DNA from 3 places in the Brenneria tiliae genome. Region 3 is predicted to be linked to each of the others. Evidence: predicted binding sites of a transcription regulator. Region 3 holds the regulator's gene; each other region holds the start of a gene.
The links. Region 3 encodes Fur, which represses iron uptake genes when iron is present. Its sites were predicted from a motif close to ATAATAATGAGAACNACTATCAA; they were not measured.
Positions count from the first base shown of each region.

Region 1: exbB (tol-pal system-associated acyl-CoA thioesterase) is a predicted target of Fur. The motif match lies at 2,034-2,056, and genes of this name have one in related genera.
Region 2: MFP24_RS11445 (TonB-dependent siderophore receptor) is a predicted target of Fur. The motif match lies at 2,124-2,146, and genes of this name have one in related genera.

Region 1 is NZ_JAKPCB010000097.1:120,352-124,445, forward strand. It holds gene MFP24_RS11790 (LacI family DNA-binding transcriptional regulator) at 1-455, shown strand, start outside; gene exbD (TonB system transport protein ExbD) at 478-900, opposite strand; gene exbB (tol-pal system-associated acyl-CoA thioesterase) at 904-1,959, opposite strand; gene MFP24_RS11805 (TRAP transporter substrate-binding protein) at 2,502-3,479, shown strand; gene MFP24_RS11810 (TRAP transporter small permease) at 3,549-4,055, shown strand; gene MFP24_RS11815 (TRAP transporter large permease) at 4,071-4,094, shown strand, end outside.
Region 2 is NZ_JAKPCB010000097.1:45,509-49,602, reverse strand. It holds gene serB (phosphoserine phosphatase) at 1-95, opposite strand, end outside; gene MFP24_RS11460 (YtjB family periplasmic protein) at 261-941, shown strand; gene MFP24_RS11455 (hypothetical protein) at 947-1,138, shown strand; gene MFP24_RS11450 (ABC transporter ATP-binding protein) at 1,173-1,997, shown strand; gene MFP24_RS11445 (TonB-dependent siderophore receptor) at 2,274-4,094, shown strand, end outside.
Region 3 is NZ_JAKPCB010000095.1:35,535-39,628, forward strand. It holds gene MFP24_RS08790 (methyl-accepting chemotaxis protein) at 1-428, opposite strand, end outside; gene fldA (flavodoxin FldA) at 829-1,356, shown strand; gene fur (ferric iron uptake transcriptional regulator) at 1,687-2,136, shown strand; gene glnS (glutamine--tRNA ligase) at 2,227-3,885, opposite strand; gene nagE (N-acetylglucosamine-specific PTS transporter subunit IIBC) at 4,064-4,094, opposite strand, start outside.

The DNA.
Region 1 (4,094 bases), on a different contig from region 3:
GCGGTCAATCGCGCATTTCGCCTACCCGCGACCGTCTGGCCGGCTTTCAGTTGGGATTACAACGCGCGGGGATCGAGTGTCGGCCGGAATGGATTATTCACGGCAATTATCATCCCAGCTCAGGTTATGAAATGTTCGCCCAGCTCTGCGCCGAGCTGGGCCGGCCGCCCAAAGCGCTGTTTACCGCCGCCTGCGGCCTGTTGGAAGGGGTGTTGCGTTACCTGAACCAGCATAACCTGATGGAGAGCGATATCCGGCTGTGCAGCTTTGACGATCACTATCTGTTCGACTGCCTGCCGTTGAAGATCGACACCATTGCCCAGGACAGTGAAAGTCTGGCGGGAAACAGCTTTGAGATGATTACCACGCTGATCGAAGAACGCGCGCTGACGCAGGCTAAGCGCTATATTCCGCCGATATATATTCACTGGCGGCACCCTGACTCACGTCAGTGAGCCAGGAAAACGCGCATGATGATTATTTAGCCGCCGACTCCGCGCCCACCAGCCCCACCTTGAGGTATCCGGCTTTGCGCAGCGCATCCATCACTCTCATCATGGTTTCATAATCCACGCTTTTATCCGCCTGAAAGAAGATGGTGGTTTCTTTATTGCCGCTGGTGGTGGCGTCCAGCGCCTGCGCCAGCGACTGCTCGCTTACCACGTCATCGCCGACATACAGTTGCTTATCGGCTTTCACCGTCAGGTAGACCGGCTTTTCAGGGCGCGGCTGCGGCGCCGCGGACGACGCGGGCAAATCAACGCGCACGTCCACCGTCGCCAGCGGCGCGGCCACCATAAAAATAATCAGCAGAACCAGCATGACATCGATAAACGGCGTCACGTTGATATCATGCATTTCTCCGTTTTCGCTCACATCATCGTTTAAATGCATGGCCATGACTTATCCCACCCGCAGTTTTTGCGCCGATGAAGCTGCCCGGTTATCGTTGCTGGCCGCCACATCAAGGTCACGGCTCAACAGCAGCAGCACCTGGGCGGCGACATCGCCCACCAGCGCTTTATATCCCGTAATCCAGCGGGCAAAGATGTTATAAATCACCACCGCCGGGATAGCGGCGACCAGGCCGATAGCCGTCGCCAGCAACGCCTCGGCGATGCCTGGAGCAACGACGGCCAGATTGGTGGTCTGCGTTTGCGCAATGCCGATAAAGCTGTTCATGATGCCCCATACGGTGCCGAACAACCCGATAAACGGCGCGACCGCGCCGACCGTCGCCAGATAACCATTACCGCGCCCCATATGGCGGCCGGTGGCGGCAACGCGGCGTTCCAGGCGAAAAGCCGCGCGCTCTTTAATCCCGTTGTTATCGTCGGAGCGTTCGGACAGCTCCAGTTCACTCAGCGCATCCGTCAGCAGTTGCTTCGCCACGCCACCGTTTTTGAACGTGTCCGCCGCATCCACGGCATCCCCCAGCGTTCTGGCCTGTTCCAGCGTCAGATATTCGCGACGGGCGCGACGCTTGGCGCCCGCCAGCTCCACGCTTTTACTGAAGAAGATCGCCCAGGTAATGACCGAAGCCAGCAGCAGGCCGACCATCACCGTTTTCACCACCAGGTCCGCATGCTGATACATGCCCCAGACGGACAGGTCCGTGGTCATCAGGTTATTGGTGCCCGGCGCGGCGCTGGGCGGCAGGGCGAGAGATGAAGCGGGAGCCTGCGGTGCCGGTTCAGCCTGCGTTGCAGGAGTTGCCGATTCAGCCTGCGTGGCGGGCGCCTCCTGCGTTGCCGGAGCGGGAGCGGACGATGTTGCGGCATCGCCAGTATTTCCATCCGACAACGGGGTTGTAGCAGGCGCCGCAAACGCATGCCCGCCGAGCCCCGCGGTCAACAGCAGAGCAACCAGCACGCTGCGGAAAAGTGCGCTGAACGCGCAACGTTTTTTTTGCCAGGCTGATGATACCTGTTGGGTAATGCTACTGACAGCCGTATTCACGCTGTGCCTCCACCATTAATCCATCACTAATGACACAAGAAATCAGCCTGAAATAATACCAAACCCTGAGCGAATTGATAGTCGTTCTCATTATTATTTATGCTTGTGGAACTATTTTTTTTACATCATTACATGATTGAATTAAGCATTTGCATTACTGGCAGGCGCATTATGTGATCCGGATAAGTTATCACACCATTTATGCCGTATTCGAAAAAGTGGTCTGATAACAACAAAATTAAAAAAATAGCGTTAAAACATCATGTTATAAAAATAATTTTCGATAACACCGAACAAATAATATATAAAACGGCATTTCATATTACATTTGGCTTTTGTGATACGGGTCATTATTATAAGTTGTATAATAGGTTAGATTATCCCTGAGAATTAAGAGGGATTTCACCAGGATAATAGCCGGGCAAGGCATACCTCTCTCACTCTTCCGTTAAACCTTGCTCTTCATAAAATTAATTTTTTATTAAAAACAATTAGTTGAATGACTTCATACCACCCTACCCATTACTTCTGGAGATAACTCAATGAAGCTGTCAAAAATATTGATAAGCCTTTGTCTGGGCTCTGCCGCACTATTTATAAGCCATGCTATTCAGGCGCAACAAATTAAAGCCTCCGATGTTCATCCCGAAGGTTACCCTAACGTCGTTGCGGTACAAAAGATGGGGGAAAAGCTGAAAGCAGCCACCAATGGCAGACTGGAAATCAAAACCTTTCCCGGCGGCGTTCTTGGCGATGAAAAACAAATGATTGAACAGGCTCAATTGGGCGCTATTGATATCATTCGCGTATCCATGAGTCCGGTGGCGGCAATATTGCCGGAAATAGAAGTACTCACCCTGCCATATATTTTCCGCGATGAAGATCATCTCCACAAAGTGCTGGACGGTAAAATTGGTCAGGAAATTGGCGACAAAATTACCAACAGCAATAAATCCAAATTGGTATTTCTCGGCTGGATGGATGCAGGCACGCGTAATCTGATCACCAAAGAGCCAATCAATAAGCCGGAAGATCTCAAAGGAATGAAAATCCGCGTACAGACCAGCCAGGTAGCCCTGGCGACATTAAAAGCCATGGGGGCCAACGCCATCGCCATGGGAACCAGCGAAGTATTCAGCGGTATGCAAACCGGTGTTATTGACGGCACGGAGAATAATCCGCCAACCTATGTTGCCCACAACTATCTGCCCGTCGCGAAAAACTTTACCTGGAGCCGCCACTTTATCATCCCGGAAGTGTTTCTTTATTCAAAGACAAAATGGGATAAACTTTCCAAAGAAGATCAAACGTTTATTTTAAAATTTGCTAAAGAAGCGCAGCAGGAGCAGCGTATTCTGTGGAATGAGTATACTCAGCAATCCCTGGAAAAAATGAAGGCTGGCGGCGTTCAGTTCCATGAAATAGATAACGATTACTATTTCAAAGCCACACAGTCTGTACGAGACCAGTTTGGCGGGAAATATCAGGACCTGATTAAAGCCGTCGCCGACGTAAAATAATAAACTTATTAAACGGGTAGAAAGCCTCCCTATTTTACCCGTCATTACCTATAGTAAACAGGTGAAAATATGGCTCGCACTTATATCGCAACCATGGACATGCTCTATCTTATCGCTATGTGGGTTTCCGGGCTGGCGTTATTAATTATGACGCTGATTATCCCCGTGGGCATATTCGCGCGCTATGTACTGAACGCCGCATTATCCTGGCCTGAACCTATATCTATTATTTGCATGGTGACTTTCACGTTTGTCGGCGCGGCCGTCAGTTATCGCGCCTGTTCGCATATTGCCGTCAGCATGCTTACCGATCGACTGTCCGACGCCGGAAAGAAAGTCTGTTCACATTTAGCGAATATGCTGATGCTTTTAATCAGCCTATTTATCCTTTATTACAGCACCGTGTTATGTATGGGATTATGGGAACAGCCCGTAGCGGAATTTCCTTTACTTACCGCGGGTGAAAGTTATCTGCCTTTACCTATCGGCTCGTTAATCACCCTTCTCTTTATTATCGAAAGAGTTTGCTTTGGCCCGCAGGATAAACGTCCTGTGGTGATGCTCGGCAGTTCTTAATCCGGAGCCAATACCATGGATGCATTTGTTTTAGTCGCG
Region 2 (4,094 bases), on a different contig from region 3:
AGCGGCATCACTTCATCGCCGCTCAGCGACAGCGGCAGTCCGGGCCAATGGTTAATCTCGTCCGGGAGATCACGATAGGTCAGACTATTCGACATGGGGCAGATCCTCTACTGGCGGTAATGATATGGCTGGGCACGACCTGTCCGGCGCGTATAGGTATCCGGCAGCCACAAAGATATCGGTCGGAAAACAGGGCAACAAGCTATCCTATCGTCAACGCTTCTGGCAACATAAAGTATCCAAAACGCGTAAGGATTATCATGGTTCGGGCCCGGGTGAAATTCCGCCTCCATCGTACAGCCATTGTGCTGATTTGCTTAACTCTGCTGGTGATATTAATGCAGGGGGCGTCCTATTTCAGCCTGAGCCACCAGATGGCGCGCTCCGAGCAGGTTGAAGAGCTGGCGCGCACCCTGACCAGACAGGTCGCCTACGGCCTGTCGCCGCTGTTGGAAAGCGCCGACGACAACAGCCGGAACATTAATAATATCCTTAAGCAACTCACCGATCACAGCCGCATTCTGGATGCCGGCATTTATCAGCAGGACGGTTCGCTGGTGGCCCGCGCCGGCGAGCAGGTTCCGCTCCGGGACCGGCTGGCGCTGGATGGCAACCGGGTGGGCAGCTACTTTAATCATCAGCTGGTGCAGCCGATCGAGGGAAAAGACGGCCCGATAGGGTTTCTGCGCGTTACCCTTGATACGCACGTGCTGGAGACGGAAGCCAAGCAGGTGGATAACACCACCAATATTCTGCGTTTAATGATCCTGCTGTCGCTGGCCATCGGCATCATTCTGACCCGCACCCTGTTGCAGAACCGCCGCACCCGCTGGCAGCAGTCGCCTTATCTGCTCACCGCCGGCACGCCGGTAAAAGAGGATGACGGCGCGGAGAATGAAGCCGGGGCGGATGGCGACGGGCGGGGGGGAAAGGAAGGTTAGGTTTTGTGGCAGCCTTCGAGCTGATTACTGGCGTTCCTGGGGGCGGTAATTGCGCGAGTCATCCGCTTTACATCAATGTATTTGATAAAAAACGCATGCTACCATGGCGGCATGGATATGCTAATGGTAATAATTATCATCTCCATTCTTTGGCGAGGGCGTTGATTTGGCTGCTGATTGGTGAAGCGCGCCATTAATCATCCATAGTTAATATTTGAAGAGTAAAAAGCATTGACGACGAATCTCTTGCATGCCAGCAACCTTACGCTCGGGTACGATAAAAAAATCGTCGCGGAAGCCCTGAGCGTCGCGATCCCGGATAATCAATTCAGCGTGATTATCGGCCCCAATGCCTGCGGCAAATCAACCCTGCTGCGCGCGCTGTGCCGGCTGTTGAAACCGTTGGCGGGTGAAGTGCTGCTGGACGGAAGAAATATTCACCACCTCCCCACTAAAGCGCTGGCACGGCAAATAGGCCTGTTGCCGCAGCATGCCATCGTGCCGGATAACATCACCGTGGCCGATCTGGTGGCGCGCGGGCGCTATCCGCATCAGAGCCTGTTGCGCCAGTGGAGCGCGGCGGATCAGGATGCGGTGGAACAGGCGATGAGCGCCACCAACGTCGGTTCGCTGGCGGACCGCAGTGTGGATGAACTGTCCGGCGGGCAGCGCCAGCGGGTATGGATAGCCATGGTACTGGCGCAGCAGACGCCGCTGTTACTGCTGGACGAGCCCACCACCTGGCTGGATATGGCTCATCAGATTGATCTGCTCGATCTGTTTCGCGATCTTCACCAACAGCATGGCCGCACGCTGGTGGCGGTTCTGCACGACCTGAATCAGGCCTGCCGTTACGCCGACCATCTGATCGTGATGCAGGACGGACGGATTATGGCGCAGGGGAAACCGGCCGAGATCGTCAGCGCCGAACTGATCGGCCAGGTGTTCGGCATGCGCAGCGTGATCATTGACGACCCGATATCCCACACGCCGCTGATTGTACCCTGTGGGCGTTACGACACGATTCCTGATGATTCGGGGTTAATGCGACAATAGATGACGTCCAGTCAGGCTCGAACCTCTGTTTGGGTCTAATGATTTATCTCCCGCTAAAACGCCCGCCAGGGTAAATTTTCGTGCGTTAACCACTTAAAAGCGGATGAATTTTCAAATAAAATGCTAATGATAATAAATATCATTAGCATTTTATTTTTTTGCTGTGCTAAAGTTTTTGGCGGCAAAATCTGGTTACATTAATGATGTTAATATATCTGCGTAAAGGTTAATAATATGAAAATAAAGGATAAAAAAAGTATTTACGCTCCCTTATCCATGGGGTTGGTGCTGACAATGGTGCATCCATTGCAGGCAATGGCCGCAGGCACGGTCAAGTCCCAGGACGACACCATTACCGTGATCGCCGGGAAGACGAACGAACAGCCCACCGCCCCGCTGAAAGGAATAGTGGCCACTACCAGCCAGGCCGGGAGTAAAACAGCAACCCCTTTGATAAAAACGCCACAATCTATTTCGGTGATAACCCGCGATCAGATGGATGCGCAGGATGTCTCCTCCGTTCCGCAGGCTTTACGCTATACCGCCGGGGTGGTAAGCGAATACCGAGGCAGTTCCAACCGCTATGACGAGGTGTTTATTCGCGGGCTTTCCTACGTGCCGCGTTTTTTGGACGGTTTGAGCTTTGGTGCTTCGGCCGGATCCCAAACCGGCGTGATCGACCCTTGGTTGCTGGAGCGGATAGAGGTAGTCAAAGGCCCTGCGTCAGTGCTCTACGGCCAGGTAAATCCCGGCGGCCTGGTCAGTATGACCAGCAAACGTCCGACGGCCACCCCGATACGTAAAATCCAACTGAAAGGCGGCAATGATGACCTGGCTCAGGGGGCATTTGACTTTGGCGGTTCGTTGAATGATGATGATACTCTGCTGTATCGCTTCAACGGTCTGGCACGCACCCAGCATAATCAGGTCGATGATTATAAAGAAACTCGCTACGCGATCGCCCCGTCGCTTACTTGGCACCCCAATATTGATACCCGCTTCACGTTGCTGACCAGTTTCCAGAAAGACCCGGAAGCCGGCTACCGTAACTTCCTGCCGGCGGTGGGCACGGTATTCGGTACCGAGCGTGGCTATATTCCCCAGGATTTCAATGTCAGCGATCCTTCGTTTCATAAATCGGAGCGCGAGCAATCCACTATCGGATATGAATTTGAGCATGTCATCAATGATGTGTTCACTATCAGGCAGAATGCACGTTATGCCGGTATCAGTCAAAAATACAAATATTTCGTCTATTCAAACTCCGCCAGCACCTATGTATTGAACCGACGGGCCCAGCGGGAAGAACGTGATACCGATGAGTTCGCGCTGGATAATCAGTTACAGGCTCAATTCGCCTCCGGTGCGGTAGACCATTTGGTATTAGCCGGGTTGGACTACCGATGGAACAAGGATCGGCAGGAGCTGTGGCGGGGCAGTAGTACAAGTTACCAACTCGATTGGTCTTCCCCCATTTATGGCGTAGCGGTGGATGAGAGTTCACTAATCAAGAGTACGGATCAGCTACAGACTTTGGATCAGCTTGGCGTCTATGTGCAGGATCAGATGGAATGGAACAATTGGAATCTGCTGCTGTCGGGGCGCTATGACTGGACCGAAGTGCGCACCGACGATTATCTTGCAAGCAGTCAGATACAGCAAAACGATAAGAAATTTACCGGTCGAGCCGCTTTGCTGTATGCCTTCGATAGCGGGGTTTCGCCGTATATCAGCTACAGCACCTCTTTTGAACCCAACCTGCAAACCAATCGTGCGCCTGGAACGTCGCCTTTTTCACCAACCACAGGCAAACAGGTTGAAGTCGGAATTAAATATCAACCGCCGGGCTGGAATACCCTGATGAGCCTGTCGCTGTACGATCTGCGTCAGCAAAACGTTTCCACCTATAACAGCAGCCTGGGATGGTTTGAACCGGTCGGCGAGATTCGCAACCAGGGGCTGGAGGCGGAAGTACGTTCGGCATTGAGCGAATCCATCAATCTGATCGCCTCCTATAGCTATATCGATTCCGAAACCGTCAAAACCACCGTGGCCGGTACTCAGGGAAAGACTCCGGCGCGCGTTCCCTCGCATATG
Region 3 (4,094 bases):
TTCGCCGCCGCTTTTTGATATGAAAGCTCAACGCCCTGAACAATCAAATTATGCCAGTCGCGGCTGACCGCCTGAACCAGCGCATCGTCCAGCCCCGCATGGTCGATACCATTGAATGACACCAAATCCGCTTTTAATGTATTGAGCGCATTCAGCGCCGACGCCTGTTCTTTATCGGCCGTTTCATTATCGCCATTGCGGCGCGCATCAACGGCGCGGGCCAGGCGCGTAACCATCCGGAAATACTGATCGTTGCCCTGATTGACATAATTCATGTTTTGCACCAGCAGGCTGCTGGTCTTGGACGTCGCCGTCATCTCTTTGAAGGAAAACATGGTATAGAGCGACACGCCGCCCCACAATACGCAGAAAATGCCAAGCACCCACAACATGGCCGTTCTGATGGCAATGTTCTTTAAAAGTTTCATTGTTCACTCCAGACCTAAGCACGCATTAATAAAAATGTTTTAATGGTTAATCGGCTTTGTAGTACGAAATTCAAGCCGCCGGGAAGTGTCGCCGCTCCCTGGCATTGGTGTTCCGTGGTATTGAACAGATAAGATCACTTAATTAATCGACAAAACTCAGACAACATTTAACCCCGGTACGGCTCTTGTCGTAGTTTGTTTTCTATTCTGTGAACGAATTCATAACATTCTATAAATACAAATTTTTTTGAGCCCCGGAATTTCAGCTAAAAATTACCCGCCACAATTTACGTCTCCTTACCGATACGAGTTTCTCATGCCGGTAGTGTCTGTTATTATTAGGCGATAAGTGGGTGAAAAACGGCACCATACCATTAAGAATCAAGAGGTTATTTAATTCATGGCACTGATAGGAATTTTCTTTGGCAGTGATACCGGCAATACCGAAAACATTGCCAAGACGATCCAACAGCAGCTGGGAACCGACGTTGCTGAAGTTCATGACATCGCCAAAAGCAGTAAAGAAGACCTTGAAGCTTTCGATATTCTATTGCTGGGTATCCCCACCTGGTATTACGGTGAAGCCCAATGCGACTGGGATGACTTTTTCCCTACGCTGGAAGATATCGACTTTAGCGGCAAACTGGTTGCCCTGTTTGGCTGCGGCGATCAGGAAGACTATGCGGAATACTTCTGTGATGCCATGGGCACCATCCGCGATATCATCGAACCGCACGGCGCGACCATCATCGGACATTGGCCGACGGAAGGCTATTACTTTGAAGCGTCCAAAGGTCTGGCGGATGACAAGCATTTCATCGGCCTGGCTATCGACGAAGATCGTCAGCCTGAACTGACCGCCGAGCGCGTCACCGCCTGGGTAAAACAGATTAGCGAAGAGCTGAATTTGCCAGAGCTGCTGGCTTAACACCACGCCTTGGCTCTGACAACTCCCTCGTCAGAGCCAAATCAATAGAAAAAACCTTTCATTAAGATTGATACATTTTTTTAACTTCCGGCCACAATTCTGTACAATACCCACATCGGTTATGTATGTTCACCATCGTTTTCCTCATTTGCCAACAATGCATTGCGTGCTACCTCTGTATTGTGTGTGGGAATAACCTTGTTAACATTCCATGGTTTCCATTTTGAATGCACGGTTCTATAATTGAGACGCTATTACATTTTTTGAGCCGACCGATGCCATAGGCTAGATAGCCCCCATTGATTAAGTAAGCAACAGGACTAAACCCGCATGACTGACAATAATATCGCATTAAAGAAGGCCGGCCTGAAAGTCACACTTCCGAGACTGAAAATTCTGGAAGTATTGCAGGACCCGGAGTGCCATCACGTCAGTGCGGAAGATTTATATAAAAAACTGATTGATATGGGCGAAGAGATTGGTTTGGCGACCGTCTACCGCGTACTGAATCAGTTTGATGATGCTGGTATCGTCACCCGCCATAATTTTGAAGGCGGCAAGTCGGTTTTCGAACTGACCCAGCAACATCATCATGACCATCTGATTTGCCTGGATTGTGGCAGAGTGATTGAATTCCGTGACGAGTATATCGAAGCGCGGCAACGTGAAATCGCGGAAAGACACAGCATAAAACTGACCAACCACAGCTTGTATCTGTATGGCCATTGCAGTGAAGGGGATTGCCGTGAAGACGAAACCCTGCACGATGAAAAAAGATAAATCAACCGCATAAAAAATCGCAGGTGCGATTTTTAACAAATAAAACCGCCGAGGCGGTTTTATTTTTTTATCCTGTAGACGCCCCAGCAATTATCCCACCCAGGTATCCCGCAGGCCCACCGTACGGTTAAACACCAGATGCTGCGGAGTGGAATAAACCCGGTCGGCGCAGAAATAGCCTTCCCGTTCAAACTGATACGCTTTTTCCGCTTCCGCCTGCGCCAGGCTCGCCTCGACAAAACCACGGGTCACCTGCAGCGACTCGGGATTGATGGTTGACAGGAAATCATCCGCCGCCCCGGGGTTGGCCACGCTGAACAGCCGATCGTACAGCCGGAATTCCGCCGGCAGGCCATGCGCCACCGACACCCAGTGAATAACGCCTTTGACCTTGCGCCCATCGGCCGGATCCTTACTTAAGGTATCCGCATCGTAGCTGCAATAGATGGTGGTGATAACCCCCTGCTCGTCTTTATCGATGCGCTCCGCTTTGATCACATAGGCGTTGCGCAGGCGAACTTCCTTGCCCAGCACCAGACGCTTATACTGCTTATTGGCCTCTTCGCGGAAATCCGCGCGATCGATATACACTTCTCGGCTGAACGCCACCTGGCGGGAGCCCATTTCCGGCTTATTCGGATGGTTCGGCATGGTAACCAGCTCTTCATGATCCGCAGGAAGGTTCTCAATCACCACCTTCACCGGATCCAGCACCGCCATGGCGCGCGGCGCATTGGCGTTAAGGTCGTCGCGGATACAGGACTCCAGCGCCGCCATTTCAACGTTGTTATCCTGTTTGGTGACCCCGATACGGTAACAAAACTCGCGGATAGACGCGGCGCTGTAGCCACGGCGACGCAAACCGGAAATGGTCGGCATACGCGGATCGTCCCACCCTTCAACAATCTTTTCCGTAACCAGCTGGTTCAGCTTACGCTTGGACATAATGGCGTATTCAAGGTTAAGGCGGGAGAATTCATACTGCCGCGGATGGCAAGGTATGGTGATGTTATCCAGCACCCAGTCATACAGGCGGCGGTTATCCTGGAATTCCAGCGTACACAGCGAGTGCGTCACCCCTTCCAGCGCATCGGAAATGCAGTGGGTAAAATCATACATCGGGTAGATGCACCACTTGTTGCCGGTCTGGTGGTGTTCGGCGAACTTGATCCGATACAGCACCGGGTCACGCATCACGATAAACGACGACGCCATATCAATCTTGGCGCGCAAACAGGCGGTTCCCTCGGCAAAGCCGCCGTTACGCATTTTTTCGAACAGCTCCAGGTTTTCCTGCACGCTGCGATCGCGGAAGGGGCTGTTTTTGCCCGGCGACGTCAGCGAACCGCGGTATTCGCGGATCTGCTCCGGCGTCAGTTCATCGACGTACGCCAGCCCCTTGCTGATAAGCTCCACCGCATACTGATGCAGCTGATCGAAATAATCGGAGGAATAGCGTACGTCGCCGCTCCATGAGAAACCCAGCCAGTTAACGTCGCGTTTGATCGACTCAACGTATTCAATATCTTCTTTTACCGGGTTGGTATCGTCAAAACGCAGGTTGCATTGCCCGTTATAGTCGCGGGCGATACCGAAGTTGAGACAGATAGATTTCGCATGCCCGATATGCAGATAGCCGTTAGGCTCCGGCGGGAAGCGCGTCTGAATATGGTCATGCTTACCGGACGCCAGATCTTCATCAATAATCTGGCGGATAAAGTTGGTTGGGCGGGCTTCAGCCTCACTCATGCTTGGTTCCTCAATGCTTAAACGACATATAACCGCTAATGATCCAACAAGCCAAGCCGGGAAACAACCGTTAGTTTGATTAAATTATCGGTGATGAATAAAAACGGGGCGAGATAGCAATCTCGCCCCGCGATTTCATCTACTTACCATGGTTCACACAGTAAGATTCCGCTTTACGCTACGCCTCGCTGACTTTTTTCAGCGCGGAC